3 regions of the Clostridium nitrophenolicum genome follow, and region 1 is predicted to be linked to each of the others. Evidence: riboswitches for the same ligand, from Rfam matches in the RefSeq annotation. Region 1 holds a riboswitch; each other region holds the start of a gene.
What was found. A riboswitch is a leader RNA that binds a small molecule or an ion and turns the genes downstream of it on or off. The one in region 1 is predicted to bind ZMP and ZTP.
Positions count from the first base shown of each region.

Region 2: another riboswitch for ZMP and ZTP. It lies ahead of ACZ5N4_RS10895 (formate--tetrahydrofolate ligase); the one in region 1 lies ahead of ACZ5N4_RS18300 (DnaD domain-containing protein).
Region 3: another riboswitch for ZMP and ZTP. It lies ahead of ACZ5N4_RS22865 (hypothetical protein); the one in region 1 lies ahead of ACZ5N4_RS18300 (DnaD domain-containing protein).

Region 1 is NZ_AP042469.1:3,863,205-3,870,243, reverse strand. Features, by position in the region: gene ACZ5N4_RS18320 (sodium:solute symporter family protein) at 1-780, shown strand, start outside; gene ACZ5N4_RS18315 (hypothetical protein) at 780-1,034, shown strand; gene ACZ5N4_RS18310 (hypothetical protein) at 1,047-1,589, shown strand; gene ACZ5N4_RS18305 (HAL/PAL/TAL family ammonia-lyase) at 1,612-3,159, shown strand; ZMP/ZTP riboswitch at 3,312-3,393, shown strand; gene ACZ5N4_RS18300 (DnaD domain-containing protein) at 3,745-4,182, shown strand; gene ACZ5N4_RS18295 (hypothetical protein) at 4,926-5,627, shown strand; gene ACZ5N4_RS18290 (hypothetical protein) at 5,876-6,700, shown strand; gene ACZ5N4_RS18285 (heavy metal translocating P-type ATPase) at 6,820-7,039, shown strand, end outside.
Region 2 is NZ_AP042469.1:2,317,191-2,324,229, reverse strand. Features, by position in the region: gene ACZ5N4_RS10900 (OPT family oligopeptide transporter) at 1-843, opposite strand, end outside; gene ACZ5N4_RS10895 (formate--tetrahydrofolate ligase) at 1,421-3,097, opposite strand; ZMP/ZTP riboswitch at 3,193-3,277, opposite strand; gene ACZ5N4_RS10890 (sensor histidine kinase) at 3,450-4,358, opposite strand; gene ACZ5N4_RS10885 (ABC transporter permease) at 4,549-5,301, opposite strand; gene ACZ5N4_RS10880 (ATP-binding cassette domain-containing protein) at 5,294-6,214, opposite strand; gene ACZ5N4_RS10875 (response regulator transcription factor) at 6,344-7,039, opposite strand, start outside.
Region 3 is NZ_AP042469.1:4,815,924-4,822,962, reverse strand. Features, by position in the region: gene aspS (aspartate--tRNA ligase) at 1-1,694, shown strand, start outside; RNA gene ssrS (6S RNA) at 1,771-1,953, shown strand; gene ACZ5N4_RS22870 (DUF6483 family protein) at 2,387-3,046, opposite strand; gene ACZ5N4_RS22865 (hypothetical protein) at 3,361-3,573, opposite strand; ZMP/ZTP riboswitch at 3,550-3,632, opposite strand; gene ACZ5N4_RS22860 (putative NPN-dependent ornithine cyclodeaminase) at 3,816-4,901, opposite strand; gene ACZ5N4_RS22855 (CPC_1213 family protein) at 5,133-5,294, shown strand; gene ACZ5N4_RS22850 (hypothetical protein) at 5,353-5,487, shown strand; gene ACZ5N4_RS22845 (H-type small acid-soluble spore protein) at 5,528-5,728, shown strand; gene ACZ5N4_RS22840 (hypothetical protein) at 5,741-5,899, shown strand; gene ACZ5N4_RS22835 (hypothetical protein) at 5,914-6,057, shown strand; gene ACZ5N4_RS22830 (NUDIX domain-containing protein) at 6,301-7,039, shown strand, end outside.

The DNA of each region.
Region 1 (7,039 bases):
CATGCATTAGAAAAAACTCCAGAGTTATTGGATCCATTAGGCGGATTGACACCAATGAAAGCATTTATGCTTTGTATACTTGCTTTTGGTGTTTATGCGGATCCTACATTCTATCAGAGATTTTCTGCTGCCGATTCACCGAAATCAGGGAGAAGAGCAATGTTATCATGCTTTGTTCTTTGGATTTGCTTTGATATAGTATTAACTTTAACTGGACTTATTGTAAAAGCTAAATACCCTGATATTGCACCAGGTGAAGGGTATATAAAACTAGTTTTAGGAACATTACCTGCTGGTGTTAGGGCGTTGTTTATTATTGGACTTGCAGGTTCCATTATTTCTGCTCTTGATGGATATTACCTTTCCGGTGGAGCAACTTTTGCAAATGATATTTATGGCAGAATCAAAGGAAATGTTACGCAAAAGCAATTGGTTTTACTTACAAGAATAGGCATTATAATACAGGCATTAGTTGGACTTTCAATAGCTTTCAGATTTCCAACAGCTCAAGATGCCTTTATATTTATAAGCAGTGTATGGATGGCTGCAGGGTTTGTTCCTATTGTAGGAGCACTTATTTGGAAAGGGAAAAAAACTGCGATGGGTGGATACCTAGGATTAATTGTTGGGGCGGTAGCTTTTACATATTTCAAGGCTTTTCCAATTAAAGTTTTTGAAATAGAGCCGCTTGTAATAGCTCTTCCTCTATCCTTTATTGCATGGCTTATAGGGAATCAAGTAGGTAAAACTGTTAATGAAGACATAAAGGGGGAGATGTAATGTCAAATAAGAAGAACAATCTTGAAATATCTTGGTTTGGTATAGATGGATTTTTAGTTATTCTTTATTTTATAGTGGTTGGTATTATTTATTATGCAATTAGTACCAGAAATGACTTTATCGTAGGAAAGCTTATCCCTTATGGAATAATGATTGCAGTAACTTTAATATTTATAAATTACTTATTAATAATCTTCAAATTCTCTAAACCAAAAGATAGTAAAACTAATGTTAATGAAGATAAAAATATATAGGGAGAAAAGATAATGAATATCAGATCATTTCCTATTAAAATTGACAAGGATGAAGCAAAGAATAAAGCTAAAGCAAAGGGTGGGGTTTTATGGAGGACAGTATTTGCGGGCAAGGATCTATCCGAACTTAAGCAGCATTTTGTTGAGTTTAAGCTGATTACTTTTGAGGCAATCCATAGACCTAATCTGATTGAAAGGTTTGTATTCCGCAAATCAGAGACTAGAAGGCAAACAATTACTATGCTAGCAAATGGATCAACAGGTTCTGTTTCCTGGGTAGAAAGTATGCCTGATATAGTTACATTAAAAGATGTTGATGAAAACACTGTTCAGTTATCAGATAAAGATGATGAATATCTTACAAGGCGAGGAAGGAAGATAGCGATAAAAGTTATTCATAGACACGTTGGCGGTATTCCGGAACTTAAGGTATTAAAAATAGAAAGTGTATTCAGACCTTATTGGGTTGCATTTTATGGCGATATGGTTGAAGGGAATAAAGTACGTTATATGCCTATTGCAGCAGATGGATGTGGATCACATAGGAGTATTTAATTTAGATAAAGAGGTGACATAATTGGAACTATTAAGGGAAAAAATTAAGAAAGTAACATTAGGAGATAAAAAAACCACTTTAGAAGAATTTGTTGCAGTTTCAAGATACGGTGCAAAAGTCTCTTTTTCGCCCTCTTACTCAGAAAAAGTAAGTAGGTCAAGAGGATTAGTCGAAAAATTCTTAGATGAGAATAGAGTTATTTATGGTTTGACTACAGGATTTGGAGACAATTGCAATAAAATAATTTCTACAGAAGATACAATTACGCTTCAGAAAAATATTATAAGATCCCATGCTTGTTCTGTAGGAGAGCCTCTAGAAAAAGAAAGTGTTAGAGGAATATTATTGATGATGCTTCTAAATCTAGGACAAGGATATTCTGGTGTACAGCTTAGTACTTTAGAAATGATTGCTGCTTTGCTAAATAACGACATAACACCATTTGCTCCAGGACAAGGCTCAGTTGGTTACTTAGCGGTAGAGGCTCACATTAGTATGGTGTTAATAGGTGAAGGAAAAGCTTGGTATAAAGGAGAGCTTCTAAAGGGTAGAGAGGCATTAACAGCAGTTGGGATGATACCAGTTGAGCTAGGATGTAAAGAGGGACTAGCATTAGTTTCCGGTACAACTTCAGTCACAGCCTTTGCGGCATTGGCGCTATATGATGCAATAAAGGCAGCAAAAACAGCGGATATCGTTGGCTCTATGAGTTTAGAAGCCTTAAAAGGTACTGTTAGAGCCTTTGATCCGCGATTGCAGTCCGTAAGGCCACATGAAGAGCAAGTAATGACAGCTAAAAATATATTAAGAATACTGGATAAAAGTGAAATTGCTTTAAAATATAAAGATTATAGGCTTCAGGATGCACTGTCCTTGAGGTGTATGCCGCAGCTTCATGGAGCTGCTAAGAAAACATTAAAGGACGCCGCAAAAACTATATTTATTGAAATGAACTCTTGCTGTGATAACCCTATTATATATCCGCTTGACAAAGATGGAATAGCATTAATGGGATGTAATGCAGATGGTTCTTATGTAGGAATAGAAGCAGATTCCAGTTGCATTGCAATGACAAGCCTTGCAAAAATGTCAGAAAGAAGAATAGATAGGCTTGTTAATCACCATGTTAGCGAGCTCCCAGCATTTTTGATAGAAAAATCAGGACTAAATAACGGACTTATGATTCCTCAATATACTGCTGCAGGGCTACTCGGAGAAATGAGAATATTATCAACTTCATCAACAATAGATAATACTCCAACCTGCTGCAACCAGGAAGATTATGTAAGTATGAGTTACAATTCCTCAAAGAAAGCTTACCAGTGTTCAAAACTTTTAGAGAATATACTAGCCATCGAGCTTTTAAATGCTGCACAAGCATTAGATTTCTTAAAACCGTTAAATCCATCACCAGCTACAAAGGCAGTATATAATTTGATTAGAGAAGAAGTGCCTAAACTAGAAGAAGATCAATATCTATATCCATTTATTAAGTATATACACGAACAAATACATGAAGGACATGTTTTGAATACAGTTGAAGATGTTATAGGAAATTTGGAATTTTAGTAAAAGTTTTATACTAATGTAATAGTTATAGGGGATGAGTTAACGCTAGCACTCCCTATAATAATGATGTGTAGTATTGATATAAGGGGTGATCTATTTTATTAAGTTGACTTAGTATTGTATATGATATATAGTTAAATAAAAAAGAATAAAAACAATCATGTAACTGGCGGAAATGGAGTTTACCATAGGGAGCATGATTGAAGAAGAATATCGACCACCTGGGTAAATATGAATTTATCCAGGTGGTTTTTGTTTTAATTTATCCGATATCTACTGCCACTAATACCACAACGCACTCTGTGAAAGCGATTCGCACCAAATCAGAGATTTAGGCTCTCTGCTTTTCTTAAAGTTGGGGATAGCTGGCGCTACGACCCTGGATAACGCCTTCTAAGTGCTAAAGACACTAAGAAGCCTGTTAATAAGCTTCAGATGGAGTTTGTCTACAACCACTGGGCAAGTTTGCCCGTTAATGCCATTTAGACATTTAACCTCCACCTGAAGCCAAGAATCCTGTTTATGATTAATTTTGATTAATATAGGAGCTAATTTTAGAAAAAATAATAAGACATAATTCTATCTTTGTATAAGGTAACATTTGATGAAAAGAGTAGGGAAATTTTAAACCCTTATGAAGGGGCTTATAAGGATCTAGGGGAAAAAGAAACAAAAAAATCTTCTTCTAAAAAAGAAAAACCAGCAAGTAGAAGCAAAGGAAAAAATAAAGAAAAGAGGATAAGCAGAATTTTATTGAAGTTTAATAAAAATATTCACCAGGCAACTAAAAGAGATAAGGAAAAAATACGGCTTTGGAGTAGTAGTCTTGAAGAAGGAGTTATAATTGCTGCTATAAGCGAAGCTGTTAAGTATAATGCAAGGCATATTGGATACATTGAAACTGTTATTAAAAACTGGATGGAGCAGGGAATAACTACAATGGAGAAGCTTAATAAGAGTAAGGAAAAGCCTGATAGGTCTATTAATAGGTGCAATGTAGAAGCATATGTGTATATAGACTAAATTTTGTTTTGGATATAGAAAAAATGTATCAGTAAGCGATGCTCAATGGCTGAATGCAACTAAAGCAGCAGCTATCTTAAAGCATCAAGTATAAAATTTACGATATGACTTTTTTCAAGAGCAATAGATTGCAGAGGTGATTACAGGTTCATACTTTCTGGCTTAAGGGAATCAAGAAGTATAGAGCTTCTCATTATCCATATATCAATTAGGATAATAATGGGCAGTTGATATAGCAAATATAAGCATAAATATCTCTATAATTAATATACTAATAGTCTATGTTGACTTCTAAGGCAGGCTTTCTTTTTATTGATATTTATGTTCCAATAAATGTATAATAGATTTGTTAAGTTAGTACGGATTTGTAACTAAATACGAAGGAAGTGCTAGTGTGAAATATATAAAGAAGTATAAGAAATTATTTCACATATTTATAGTAATAATTTCAGTAATAGCATTATTTTTGGAATTGCCAAGGATTACATATAACATCAATTATAGAGGATATTAAAAATAGTAAGTTAGAAATTTTTTTGAATTATAATGTAACATGCGTATAAGCAATAAGACTAATAAAGCCTGGTATAACTAAAAAAGTAATTAAGGAACAGACTCTTATGTTTCTGTTGACAAAAAGCTAACAATAGCTTATCATATAAATGAGAATGATTATCGTTATGAGTGAATTATTAAATTGTTTTAAGATGAGTTCTAAAATCTTGTGAAGGGGATTGGGGATTATGGTAACAGAAAATTATTCCTTAGAGTATATTACTGAAATAGAATTAGAATCAATACGTAACTTTGCAATTAAAGAATGCTTCGAAATCATTTTGGAAGAAACAGAATATTTTTTTGAAAGTAAAGAACATTTGATAGGCATTTTTACTGAAGGAATAGATTTTTCAAAATTAAACCCAAAGTGTTTGCAAGAAAGATTTTTTAAAGTGCTATATTCTAAAAAGGAACTTGAACTCTTTTTTTCAAGAATTGAAAAAAAGATTCAGAAAGAGCTAATGAGAGTATCAATTAAGTCCGATTTCAAGTTGTATAATAACAAGATAACGGATTTGTTAAATATTGAAGATAGTTTCTTATTTGCATATGAAGCGGCTAGAACTCATGGGCTTAGCTGTGCAACTTCAAAAACTATTGATAAGTTATGGAAAAAAAACATTGGTGGTTTTATTCCTAAAGGATTAAGAAAGCTGAGTAATGAATTTAAGGCAGGAGATTATTTTTTATCAACAATAGGATTAACTCCTCAAGAAATAAAGTGCAGCATAAATGAAAAAATATCAAAAAGTGCACAGGGAATCTTAATGAATAAGAAACATGAAATAATTAAATTTCTAAAGAATGAAGTTATTACACAAATACTTAATTCGAAAAATACAAACCCTTCCATATTTTTGGAGAGCGATATAATAAAAACTGCTTAGTACATTTGTAATATGATATTGAAGTTTATAGTGTGCTGTTTTTTAGCTACAATTTGATGATGTATTTATCAAAGAAGTAGCTTATAAAAACAGCACACTATTTTTTGTATTTAAATAATTAATATATTGAGTATACCTAGTGTATATACCTCATCTTCCATTTATATATATTTAAAGAATTATTATAAAAAATATGAATATTTTACCTATAAAGGGATAATACTACTTTTGAAAAAGGAGGTAGTAAAATGTCTGAGAACAACTATTCAAATGGAGAAGTAAAAGATAATAAAGCAAATTATGAAGATGTAAATTACCAGGAAAGTCAAATTACCCCTAATAATACGGCTGCAGGTTCAGATCCGGATATGTATTATGATGAAAGGCAAATAAGAAATCCTCAGCCAGATAACAGAATACCGGGGAATAATCCAAGAAATTATAGGCCAAGGGAAAATAACGCATATAATCCAAATAATAGACCTAGTTTTAATAATTCAATCTATCAGGCTAATTATAATCAAAACCCAAGAAATTATTATAGAGGTGATGGCAGAATGAATTATCCAACCAATTATCCAAATAATTATAGGATGGAAGATGATTATGGGTATAGATGTCCACATCCTAACTATTATGATGATTATGACTGTGATTGTCATGAGTCAGGAAGAGCTTATTATGGAGGTGCTAGACCTTATGGAAGACCAAGAGCAGGGGCATGGTACCCAAATATGAGAGATTGCGACCCTTATTACAATTATGGAATGATGCCAAACTCTTGGTGGAATCAGCGCATGATAACAGACTTTATTAATAGACCAAGAGTTAACAATTTTTTTAGAGGCGTTGGAATAGCTACAGTGGGACTGATATTAGCTCCATCAGTTGCTAGGACCTTGAGACCTATTGTAGCTAAAACTGTTCAAGGAGTGATGAATACATCTGAGGAGTTTAGGAGTATATTTGCTGATGCTAAGGAGGATATTGAGGATATCTTTGCAGAAGCTAAATGGGAAGAAGGCAACAACGAAAGATATAACTATGGTGAAAACGAGAATCACAATAAATAATTCTAAAAGATAATTAATGGTTTTTATAAATAATTGAAGTACATAATGAACACAATAAAGAATAGATGTTATAAAGCATTCATTTCAAGCAAGATCCAAGACGAAGGAGAATTATAAGAATGAATTTTTGCAGGATAGAGGTTGTCAAGTCTTTGCCGGGAAGACTGCGGGTGAGGATTAAAGGACTTAAGGGCAATCGGTACTTCGCTGAAGCTATAGAAAGCACATTGAAAAGAAATGGAAAAGTTTTTACTGTCAAGGCCAATCCACAAACAGGAAAGGCCTTAATTCTCTTTGATTCGAGGCAGATTTCCGTTAATAAGCTTTACCAGGAGATAA
Region 2 (7,039 bases), 1.5 Mb from region 1:
TATATGTTTAACTTGCATTGCGTTTATAGCAACATTAGGATTATTCCATACAGTTGCGCCGTCTTTTCCAAGAGCAGCAAAATAACCTATTAAAGGCATAATACCGAAGTTAGATAATATAGAACCAGCAAACATAGTTAAAGAAACATCTAAACCAACTATGAATCCTATACCTAATAATAGAGGGTTAACTTCAACTTCAAATTTCCACTTGTAGAAAGTTTCGTTTACATAGCTTATAACGTTGTTAGCTACATTTAAAAATGAACTAGTTATAACAGTTATAATACCACCTATTCCGAAACCGATTCCCATGTACTTCATTGAGTCTCCAGCACCTTCTGAAGCAACAAGTGTTTCAGATATAGCCATTGACTCAGGATACATCAATTTACCGTGCTCTTCAACCATTAAGTAATTGTGAACAAGAGAAGCTATTCCTATACCGAATAAAACTCCACCTACACCAACAACAAAACCTTCTAAGAAACTAACTTTAGCACCTATTAGAAGAATTGCTGGTAAAACGAATATTATACCACTAGCAACTGATTCTCCACCACTTGCCATACCTTGAACTAAGTTTTTGCCAAGGATACCTTTTTGTTTAGCAAATGCAGCTATAAAAGCTGAACCTATTATAGAACCAGGTATACCAGCCGCAACTGTAAGCCCTGATTTCATACCTGAATAGGCAGTTGATGCTGCGAATAAAACAGCTAAAATAATACCGATTATTAATACGGCAACGTTTCCACCAGATTTAGAACCACTAGAAACGTAAGGAACATAGTCTTTACCAGCTACGCCACCATATGCATCTTTAGATAATTTATTATCCATAAGACGTACCTCCTTGTTATATATTATGATTACGGTTACACTATAATTTTTATAGTACAACTTGATTATAACATAATTCTCGTCAAAATGACATTTTTTTAATTTTACAAATAAAAGATTTCATTCATTGAATAAGTTGCAATAGTGAGCCAATTTCAATAGTTCCACTAGTCTGAATTATATAATTAACCTTTAATGTGTATTAAATAATTTGTAAAAATAACAATAAATAGAGCAATTTATAAGGATAATAATAAAATATAGTTAAATTTTATATTAAATTTTAACCTCCAAATTAAATATACATATTAACAAACTGTTAATAGCTCTTTTTAATTAAAAATTTCGTATATAATCCTAAAAAAATAGTATCAATAATTGAATTTTTCAATGTTAATAATTTCACTATACTAATTATGCCTTAAAAAAGATAGTATGAATTTGTAAAATCTAATTTTTTATCTATAAAAAAACTGGCTTAATATCATAATACTAAGCCAGTTTTATTTTAAAACATTTTTATTCCAATTAGTAATTGAATCTCTTTTCTATTAAATGCCCCATTATTAAAAATTCTTTAGAATAATCCACTTATTATTCCGTTTTCATTAACATCTATTTTTTCAGCTGCTGGAACTTTAGGAAGTCCTGGCATTTTCATTATTGCTCCAGTTACTGCAACAACAAAACCTGCACCTGCTGAAATTGTTACTTGTCTTACAGTTATATTAAATCCTGTAGGTCTTCCAAGTTTAGTTTGGTCATCAGTTAAGGAGTACTGAGTTTTTGCCATACATACTGGAGTTTTTCCAAATCCATTCTTCTCTAATTCATCAATTTCTTTGTTAGCTTGATCTGTAAATATTACACCATCAGCTCCATATATCTTTTGAGATATAGCTCTTATTTTATCTCTTATTGGAAGTTCAACATCATAAGAGAATTGGAATTCATTTTCGCCTGCTTCTATTAATCTAACTACTTCTTTAGCTACTTCAACTCCACCTTCTCCGCCTTTTGCCCAAACTTCTGAAAGTTTAACATTAACTCCTAATTCCTTACACTTTGTTTCAACTAGTTTCAACTCTGCTTCTGTATCAGTTGGGAATGCATTTATTGCTACTACTGCTGGCAATTTATATACTTTAGTTATATTTTCAACGTGTTTTAATAAGTTTGGAAGTCCTTTTTCAAGAGCTTCTAAGTTTTCATTATTTAATTCAGCCTTTGGTACTCCTCCATTGTATTTTAGCGCTCTTACTGTAGCAACTATTACAACAGCATCTGGTTTTAATCCAGCCATTCTACATTTAATGTCTAGGAACTTTTCAGCTCCAAGGTCAGCACCGAATCCTGCTTCTGTAACTACATAATCAGCAAAATGAGTAGCCATTCTTGTAGCCATTATTGAGTTACATCCATGAGCTATATTTGCAAATGGTCCACCATGTACAAATGCTGGTGTTCCTTCAAGTGTTTGAACTAAATTTGGTTTTAAAGCATCTTTAAGTAATGCAGCCATAGCACCGTGAGCATTTATTTGTCCAGCTGTTACTGGAGCTCCACTTCTTGTATAACCTACAACTATTCTAGCTAATCTTTCTTTTAAATCATTTATGTCAGTTGCTAAACAGAATATAGCCATTATTTCTGAAGCAACAGTAATGTCAAATCCATCTTCTCTTGGCATTCCATTTGCTTTTCCACCCATACCATCAACAACAAATCTTAATTGTCTGTCGTTCATGTCAACGCATCTTCTCCAAACAATTCTTCTTGGGTCGATATCTAAAGCGTTTCCTTGATATATATGGTTGTCTATCATTGCAGCTAAAAGGTTGTTTGCTGCACCTATTGCATGGAAATCACCTGTAAAGTGAAGGTTTATATCTTCCATTGGAACAACTTGAGCGTATCCGCCGCCTGCTGCTCCTCCTTTTACTCCAAATACAGGTCCTAGTGAAGGTTCTCTTAATGCAACTATTGTATTTTTACCTATTTTTGATAAAGCATCTGCTACACCTATTGATGTAGTAGTTTTTCCTTCACCTGCTGGTGTTGGATTGATTGCTGTACATAATATTAACTTACCATTTTTTCCTGGTGTTTTCTTCAAAAGATTGTAATCTACTTTTGCTTTATATTTTCCATAAAGCTCTATGTCGTCCTCGGAAACACCTATTTTTGAAGCAATTTCCCTAATGTCTTGTGGTTTACACTCCTGCGCTATTTCGATATCTGATTTAAAACCCATTTCAAAATACCTCCATCTCTAATTTTTCTTTTATTTTTTATTCCTATTTTAATTAAAGATGTCCAGGAGTTAACAAAAAAACGTAAAACCCCCTGGACATTTGCCCAGGCGGTCGACATTCTACTTTACAAGTCACACTCCCTGTGGTAAACTCCACTTCCGCCAGTTATGTGACTCTTTTGTTTAAAAATTTTTTAAACATGCATGTAATTGTGAATTTTTCAATTATATTTTATATATTAAAGGATAATGTAAATTATGTCAATCTATAAATATAAAGACAAAATCAAATCCAATCTTTCTTAAAAAATGAACAGCAGTCTTTAATCAAATATAAATATATAAAATAATATTATTCTATGTATTTCCATTCGCATATTATAGAGAGCCTATTTTGTTCACACCTTGAGGTTATGAGTCCATCCATCTTTTCCATTAAACTTCTTACAATAGAAAGACCAAGTCCTGCTCCTTGTCCTTTTCTCACCTTATCTGCCATATAAAATCTATCAAACATATGTAATACATCTTTTTCATCAATGCTTGTGCATATATTGGAGATTTTTAAAATAACTTTATCATTGGATTCTTCTAAATTTATTTCTATGTCTTTTTCTGCATATTTTAATGTATTAGAAATTAAATTATCTATTATTCTCTCTAAACTGTCCATATCACTCATTATAAAAATTGGTTTATCCAAAATATTTATCTTTGGTTCAAGTCCTTTGCTTTGAAAAGCTTCATAAAATGATAAGATTTCATCACGTACTACATTAGTTAAATTTACTTTTGTCATATCTAGTTCATAATCTTCACTTTCTATTGAAGCTAACTCAAAAAAATCATTTACAAGTACATTTAATTTATTAGTTTTATTTTTAAGTATATCCAGTGCTTCTTTTTTATCTATTTCATCATTTTGAAGTAACTTTAAATATCCTATTATTGAAGTTAATGGGGTTCTTAAATCATGAGACATATTAGCTATTCCTTGTTTTAATGTATTTTCAAATATTATCTTTTCTTGTTCATTTCTTTTATAGAGTTCTAAGTACTCATTAATCCGCAAAGCAAGCTCTTCTATATCTTTATCTACTATTTGAGTACTAATCTTTTTGTTTGTTTTTCTCTCTTTAAAGGCTCTAATCTGATTAGTAATATCTCGTATTTGTCGCTTATATGAAAATAATTTAATCCACATTGCCATTAAAAATATAATCATAAAAATCACCATTAAAATAATAGCTAATAAGTACATCTCAATTCTCCTAATTTATATAATAAATTTTTTATCCGATGACTACCCGTTCTAATACTCCCATTGCACTCTGCGAAAGCGATTCGCACCAAATCATCACACCTGTGTAAGAGACTATCTCAAAATCGAAGATTTTGGATATCTGCTTAACATTTGGTCTCTCTGAAGCCAAGAGCTCTGTTTATCTTAATTACTTAATATCCTCATGTTTTACATATAATAGGCTTACTCCAATTGTTATTATAAAAGTTATCACTGATGAAATTATTCCAATTATGATATCTGACTTTGGTGCAAATCTAGCTATTGCTCCTTCACCAATGACAAAAGGACATGCGTATGTAGCTATAATTGAAATATATGATGTAAAAGATAATGCTGAAAAGGGTAATATAAATAAAATTGGTGAAACAACTGTACACAAATTACTCTTTGTTATTATGGCAATCATAGCAACTATAGATATTGTTGCTACATTATACATTATTCCAATAACAACTACTCTAATTAGGTATAATATAGTGCTATAATTTAAAGCTTCACAAAATCCGTAGCTGATTGAAGCATATATAACTAAAATTGTTGTATAAATTAATTCTAGAAATAAAGAAGATATTATAAAAACTATTAACTTGCTTAATATAAATTTACTTCTCTCATATCCATAAGTAAAAGTTTTACTCATATTATTTTTTAAATCTTTAGCGATAAATTCTCCTGCAAATAACGCAAATATATAACTTGTAAATAAAATGCATTCAAATGCATATTTTATTGAATACATCCCATTTACAAGTTCAGGATGTGCTCCCCTTAATCTCTGCACATTTGAATCGAAACCATTCATCAAAAAAAATGAAGCCACTAATGCCAAAAAAATCATTCCAATAAAATATTTACTTTTTCTTAATTTATAAAATTCCCCTCTAATTAAATTACTCATTATCTTGTCCTCCAACTAGCTTAGTAAAATAATCTTCAAGAGATTCACCCATTTTCATTATTTCTTTAACTCCTATGTTATGTTTAGCTAGAGCCAGAGTAATCTTTTCCTCGTCAAATTCATCATATATTCTTATAATGTTATCTGAAAAAACTTCATAATCTTCTATTCTAAGCTCATTTTCTAGAATAAGTGAAACATCTGAAGAATCACTTGTTTTCAAGTGAATATGGGTTCTACATTTACTAGAAAGTTCACTTACATTTATTTCTTCAACCAATTTCCCATCATTTATAAAGCCATATCTATTTGAAATATGAGTAAGCTCAGATAATATATGACTTGATATTAAAACAGTAGTTCCTCTTTCTTTATTTAATTTAAGTAAAAGTTCTCTTATTTCTTTTATTCCAATTGGATCTAGCCCATTTATAGGTTCATCTAAAATTAAAACTTCTGGATCACTTAATAAAGCTATAGCAATTCCTAATCGTTGTTTCATTCCTAATGAGAAATTCTTGATTTTCTTTTTCTCTACATCCTTAAGTCCTACTAGATTTAGAGCTTCATCAATACACTTAGTTCCTGGAATTCCTCTTTGAATTCTGACAAGTTCAAGATTTTCTTTCGCGGTCATATTAAGATATAGAGCTGGTGCTTCTATTAATGCACCAATTCTTTCTCTTCCCTTTATAACTTCTTTATCTTCACTATGTCCAAATAGTTCAACTTGTCCCTCATTATGTATAACAAGTCCTGTAAGTACCCTAAGCATAGTTGTTTTACCAGCGCCATTTTTTCCTATAAACCCATATATATCACCTTTTCTAATATTAATGGATAGGTTGTCTAACACCTTATGCTTTCTATATATTTTTGTAATATTACTAGCTCTAATTGCATATTCATTCATTTTAGTCCTTACCTCCTCTTATAAATCATGCTTTTATAATAAACAATCTTTTATAAGAAAACCTTGCTAAAACCTTTCAAAAGTATTAAATCTTTTTAATAAATATTTTTTATATTAAATTTCAATTAGCTATTTCCTTAATCTATACCCCATTGCCCAAACTGTTTCTATGTAATCTTCACCATTACTATTAGCTCTAGATAACTTATTTCTTAATCTACTTACATGTACATTTACAGTGTTATCATCACCTAAAAATTCTTCACCCCATATACTTTCAAAAATGTTAGATTTACTGTACACCTTATTAGGATTATTTAACAATAACTCTAACACTGCAAATTCTCTTGCAGTTAACACAACTATGGTTTGTCCAACTTTTACTTCCTTACTTTCTGTATTTAGCGTAATATCTTTATAACTCAAAATGTTATTTTTCTTTTTCTCATCTGTAGAAAATTCTAAATATCTTCTCAAATTAGAATTAACTCTTGCAACCACTTCGTCTGGATCAAAAGGCTTACAAATAAAATCATCAGCTCCTTTTTCTAATAATTCCAGCTTAGTTTTTTTAGATGTTTTTGCGCTCACAATAATGATTGGAGCTTTTGTGATTTCTCTTATTTTTAATATAGCTTCTTCTCCACTAAGCCCTGGAATCATCAAATCCAGTAAAATCATATCCCACTTTTCATTTTCTACACACATTAAAGCTTCTGTTCCTGAAAAAGCCGCTCTAGATCTATATCCCTTATTTTCAAAAATACTACAAAGTAATTTATTAATATCATTGTCATCTTCAACTACTAAAATCCTAACTTTTCT
Region 3 (7,039 bases), 950 kb from region 1:
TTCAAAGAAGAAGAAATCTTGGAGGACTTATATTTGTAGATTTAAGAGATAGAACAGGAATTCTTCAAGTAGTATTTGGAGAGGAAATAAACAAGGATGCTTTTGAAAAAGCTGATTCATTAAGATCAGAATACTGCATAGCTGTTACAGGAACTTTAGTTAAAAGAGAATCTCCAAACACAGAGATTCCTACAGGAATGGTTGAATTAAAGGGTGAGTCCATAAAGATATTATCAGAATCAGAAACACCACCTATATACATAAAAGAAGATCTAGATGCTGGTGAAAATGTTAGATTAAAATATAGATATTTAGATTTAAGAAGACCAGATATGCAGAGAATTCTTATGACAAGACATAAGGCAGCTAAAGTGGTAAGAGATTTCTTAGACGAGAATGGATTTTTAGAAATGGAAACTCCTATACTTACAAAGAGTACGCCAGAGGGAGCAAGAGACTATCTTGTGCCAAGTAGAAACTATCCAGGAATGTTTTATGCTCTTCCACAGTCTCCACAGCTATTTAAGCAGCTGTTAATGGTGTCAGGCTATGATAGATACTTCCAAATAGCAAAATGCTTTAGAGATGAAGATTTAAGAGCTAATAGACAACCAGAGTTTACTCAAATAGACATGGAGTTATCCTTTGTTGAACAAGATGATGTTATGGAATTGAATGAGAGACTAATTCAAAGAGTTTTTAAGGATATTCTAGGAGTAGAGGTTAAACTTCCAATAGAAAGAATGCCATATAAGATAGCTATGGAGAAGTATGGTTCAGATAAACCAGATTTGAGATTTGGAATGGAAATAAACGACATAACTGAAGCTGTGAAAGATGTAGACTTTAAAGTATTCCAGGATGCAATCGTAAATGGTGGATCAGTAAGAGCTATAAAGGCTGGAAACAGTGCAGGTATGGGAAGAAAGCAAATTGACAAGTTGGTTGAATTTGTAAAAACATATGGAGCTAAGGGATTAGCATGGATAGCTTATAAAGAAGATGAAATTAAGTCATCTATAAGTAAATTTTTAACAGAAGAGCAAGCTAAAAATATTTTAAATTCCATAGATGCTAAAGTTGGGGATTTAATATTAATAGTTGCAGATAAAAATAGTACAGTTTTCCAAAGTCTTGGTGCTTTAAGACTTCATATGGCAAAGGAACTAGGAATTCTTGAAAATAATAAAGAGTTTAGATTTGTATGGATAACAGAGTTCCCTCTTTTCTCATATAATGAAGAAGAAGGAAGATTCCAGGCGGAACATCATCCATTCACTATGCCAATAGATGAGGATATTCAATATTTAGATACTGATTTAGCAAGGGTAAGAGCTAAAGCTTATGATATAGTTTTAAATGGTGAGGAGCTTGGAGGAGGAAGTATCAGAATACATGATACAAAGCTTCAAGAAAAAATGTTTAATGTTATAGGTCATTCAAAAGAAGCGGCTCAAGAAAAGTTTGGATTCTTATTAGATGCATTTAAGTTTGGTCCACCACCACATGGCGGTCTTGCTTATGGTTTTGACAGAATGGTTATGTTCCTTGCTGGCACAGACAACATAAAGGATGTTATAGCATTCCCTAAGAACCAAAATGCATTCTGTCCTTTAACTGAAGCGCCTAATGTTGTAGATGAAGGACAATTAAAAGATCTAGGAATAGGCATAATAGAAGAAAAAAATGAATAGTTTAACTGAATGAATTGTAGATAAATTCTGAAAAATATGATATAATATTCTCAAAGGAAATATATAATTAATGTAAAAGTTCCTACCATGTGCGTAGAATGAGTTTATATTGACCCAACAATGTTGAAATGGGAATCGGACTCTTTTTGTGGAATGTGATGCTCAGGCAGTTTTCCCTGAGAACAAGAAGTAAAAAGGAGATGCCCACCTGCGAGAGCGGGTTCAAACATAGCTCAGGATACGGCGTGGTGGGGTTTTATTTTGTTTTTTTATGACCGGGGGAATATGTTATGAAAAAAGAATATTTATATATTATGTTATCAGCATTCATTTTGATAGGCTCGTTTATAACATTCAGAGGAAAACAACAAAAAGTAACTGAAGTATAGGGTTACTTGACCGAAAGTTAACTTATACGTCGGTATATGTTTCCAAGCTTCAGCACGTTAGAAACTTTTAGCCAATCTAAAGCTTAAGCAGATATCCCAAATCTTTGATTTGGTGATAATCGCTTACACAGAGTGCGTGTTTCAAGACAACCTAAGAACTTTCGAGAACTCGCTGTGCTCAAACAATTCTAAAGTTCTTAGGTTGTCTTAAAACCCTTCACTAAGACTGGCACAAAGTTTTTAAATCTACTTCAGCTTTGGAGACATATCCCTATGTATAAGTTAACTTTCTAGTGAATTTCACTATAGCTTTCTTTTTAGCTGTTGTAAAGAGTCGTTTATTTCTTCTCTAGGAAGGTTGCTATTATCTAAAGATTCATCGTCTTTTGTAAGTAAAAGCTCATAAAAAGCAATTCCTTTTTTTATAGAATCTTCATCAAAATTATTGTGTTTAAGAATATCATAAAGCATATCTTCTGCTTTATCATACTTATCAATTTTAATATAATAATCTAATATTTTATTTTCAAGTGAAATTGGTAATTTATAATCTGATATCTTTTCTATTATTAAATCTATATCTGAAAAGTAGCTTTGAAGATCACAATTGTTATCCTTATTTATGTATGCTTCTAATAATAAATTTAAAGCTTTTAAATCTAAATAAAAGGCTTCATTATGGTTACCTTGAGATTCATAGATTTCTCCCTCTTCCTCCAAAAGTTTTGCCATCATTATACACTTATCTGCATTTAATGTTCCATCAGTTTTAATCATATCCATTAAGTTTTCGTCTGAAAAAGAACTGAAAAACTTAGAACTAAGTCTGAATATTTCCTTAAAAGTGTCATCAATTACGGAAAGTGCTTCTTCATTCTTATCATTATTTTTATACTCTAATATTTTTTCCAAGGCTTTAGTAAACTTCTTAACCAGTTCAGATGTAAGACTTGATTTTAACATATTGAATCCTCCTTTTAGTCGGAACACTGGGTAATTTTGCTTGTTTCCCTTCGGGTACTGGGTAACTTAATATTTTCGCTTCCGCTCACAAGTTACCCGTAAAAGTTCATTTAGAACTTTTACCTAGCAAAATTACCCATTAAAGTCCATTTAGGACTTTAACATCCCAAAGTTGCATTTTATATCACTATTATTATATATCAAGTGGATAATAATTCATATAAGCAGACATCCAATTATTAAAATTAAAAATACACCCTTAAACAAAGTAGCTTAAGGATGTATTTTTAGGTTTTAGGTTTTATTAGGTTAAATTAAACTTTCCGGAAGGGGATTGGAAAGTTTAATTTTTGGGCTAAATTTTTTTCGTGGAAAGTTCTGCTTATAACTTCTTTTTGTTGTTCTTTAGTTAATCTATTGAAGTGAACAGCATATTCTGAAACTCTTATTAAAAATAGTTTACTAGTAGTATAGAAGGCATCAAAAAGCGTAATACCACCTGGACATTTTGCCCAGGCAGTCGGCATTTTTTTACAAATCACACTCCCCATGGTAAACTCCACTTCCGCCAGTAATGTGACTAATTATAAAGATAATATAAATACTAAATATTGCAACTTAAGTTAAAAATTTTTTGACTTTTTTTAATTATATTATAATAGTAACCAATAATTTAATTTATGTCAATTACTAAATCTAAAAAATTCAATTTAAACAAAAAATAGATTTTAGAGTTAAATATTTCAATTGCTCTAAAATCTATTTTTCTTTAAACTAAATTATTAGCTATATTAACGAGGAAATCTTGAACATTGGTAACAACTGAAGTTACTTCCAAACTTCCTCTATCTCTAAGTTTATTTACTCCAAATTCTGATATATCTACAGTATATATATAAACTGGTCTTATTTTGCCATTTTCAACTTTATACATTGGTGTCATATTTCCTGTAGCTATAGTGTGAAGTTGTGTTGCAAGACAGATAACAGTGGTAGCCTTTTTACAGTGAATCCTCATGGCATCTTGGGCATCATAAACATTTGCAATGACAGGAGGCAAAGGCCCATCATCCCTTATTGAGCCAGCTAATACCAGAGGAATATTGTTTTTTATACAGGTATAAACTACTCCATCTGTAATATTTTCACTTTCAACGAATTTTTCTAATGAACCTGCACGTCTAGCTCTATTAATAATATCGATATGATTATAATGACCATTGAAAACTGAATATTGTGTATAGATGTCCTGGCCCAAAGCAGTTTTTAATACTGAACCTTCTAAATCGTGTGTTGCCAATGCATTTCCTGCAAAAATGGCGTCAACATAACCATTATCTATTAATTGAGACATAGCATTTTTTGAATCATGGTCAAATATAACTGCAGGTCCTAAAACCCATAATATGTATCCGTTATCCTTTTCATATTTTAATAGTTCATACAAACTATCATAATCCTTTGAATATGAACTCTCTCTTGTTCTGCCAGATCTAAATGCAAAAGACTGTTCTTCGGCTGAATCATGTTTAAAACCATCAACATATACAAATATTCCATCTTCAGCATTTTCTCTTCTACCTATAACAACATTGTCTCCAACATTTAAATTCCTAAATTCTTTAATATCTAATTTTTTATTTTCGTTAACAACTACAACACAATCCATGCGGCTCTCAGAAGCAAGAATCCACTCTTCATCTATCTTAAAGTATTCAGGATATATTGATGTTGCGTGATAGTTATCAGGAGCTATTCCTTTTAATGTAACTCTTTCAGTTTTAACGTTAGGAGCTGATATAAAAGGTTCTTTTGCAAAATTTGGTGAATGATATTCAGGTAATTTAAAGCTCATAAAAGTACCTCCATATAAAAAATTTAAGTGTTTAACTTATTTAATATAGTATCTAGTAGATAAAATTTTATCAAAGTACTGTTTAGTAGTAAATATAAAATATATAAAATATATAAAATGTTAATACATATGACCAATATAATTATATTCTTTAACTATACTTGAAGGTTTATTCTTTAAGCATAAAAACAACCATAGAGGAAAAGCTAGTACTAGAAAGGAGAGATGTGTATGCAAAACAAAATGAAGTACACAAATAATAATAAAAAAGAAGATGGAAGATTTAGAAAAAAACATATAGATCACAGTCCACAAGATGAAAGTTCAAGAGCAAAGTTTGGCACACAATCGGAAAAACATTTGGACTCATTAGTAAGATTAGATGAAGAGTAGTAATTTATTATACAGAAATATAATTTTTATATAAATAATGAGTAAAAGGAGAGTTTTTATGGAAAATAGAAACAAGCAACCTAAAAAGTGGTCAGATGACCCTAATAGTGCGAAATATCATTCAAGAAGTGCAAAATATAAGGCAGAGCATAAAAATGGGAAAAATACTAAGGAAAATTGGAGTGCAGATTAAACTGTTTGGATATATTTGCAAAAGGTGGAGGTAATTTATTATGGATATAGAAAGAGTTAAAGAAATAATGAGCTCACCGGAGAATATAGAAGTACTGTATAATCGTCATTCAGTATGGCTTGATGGTGTAGATGATAAAACCGGGAGAGTTAAGATTAGAATTTTGGATATGCGAGAAAACGTTTATGTTCCAGTAGATGATTTGGTAGATACAAGGAAAATAATTAATATAGATAGATAGAGGTGTTTATTTATGGGAAGATGGAGAAATAAAGGGCATCATGAAGAAGCAATGGAAACAGCTAAAGATTTGCTTGACAAAGGAATGGGCATGGGAGAAATAAAAGAAATAACTGAGCTTAATGAACAGGATGTAATAAAGGCTAAGGATAAAATGAATGGTAACAGATAAAAGGAGGTCTAGCTATGAGTGATAAAGTAGATAACCTAAAGGAGAGAGCTAGAGAGATGCTTTTAGATGGAGAGACTGGAGATAAAATTAGAGAGGAAACACATCTAAGAGAAAAGGATATAAAAAGAGTACAGAAGGATATAACAAAACACTTTTAAATTATAATTAAAGGCTGATGAACTATAAATTCATTAGCCTTTAATTTATATAGGGTTACTTGGTCGAAAGTTAACTTTCTAGTTGATTTACCGGCAAATAGTTTAAGTTTAACACTTTTTATTAATATAGAGCTTAGAATCCTATTTATGTAAATTTATGATATAAACCTTGAAGAATATTGTATAATAAATATAACAGAATAGTTTCGAGTTATAGAATAAGCTTACGAGGCGGTGAATGAAATGCTTAAAAGAGATACAAGAGTTCAAATTTTTATTGTAGAAAATGGAAAGTATATTTTACTAAAGCATCATGATATAAAAAGAGATTTATACTTTTGGGGAGTTCCTGGAGGGGGAAGGGAGCTTGGTGAAACTGATGAAGAAGCTGCAATAAGAGAGGCATATGAAGAAACTGGATTAAAGGTTAAACTCTTACCTATAAAAATAGAAGGGGTGCCTCAAATAAAAACTTCTATGTATAACCGAGTAGTGACTTTTTTAGCATATCCTACTGAGGGAAAGGCTAAGCTTGGATATGAACCAGAACCAGAGCTAAAACAATATTATAGATTAGTGGATATTAAGTGGAAAGATTTTTATGATGATAGTGATTTAGAGAGAATAACTTATAATGATATAGCTCCATTAAGAAATATTATGAATTCGGATAAGTTTATTAAAAAAAAGGAATTTTTTATATGCAAAATAGCAAACAAAACTAAGTATTGTTTATTATTTTATAACGAAAAAAATCAACAATTTAAGTTACCTTCTCAAAAAAATCAATTTATATCGAAATATACTAAAAATCTTAACAACAAATTAGCAAATGATATAGGGTTTTTTTTAAGTGAAAGCAATGGAATTTTATATAAAACAGATGTAATTTACATTGAGATATCTGATGATTATAATGTTGATGTAGAATGCGGAGGAAAATGGTTTAAATGTGATGAATTACCTCAAGTAAATCTAGATA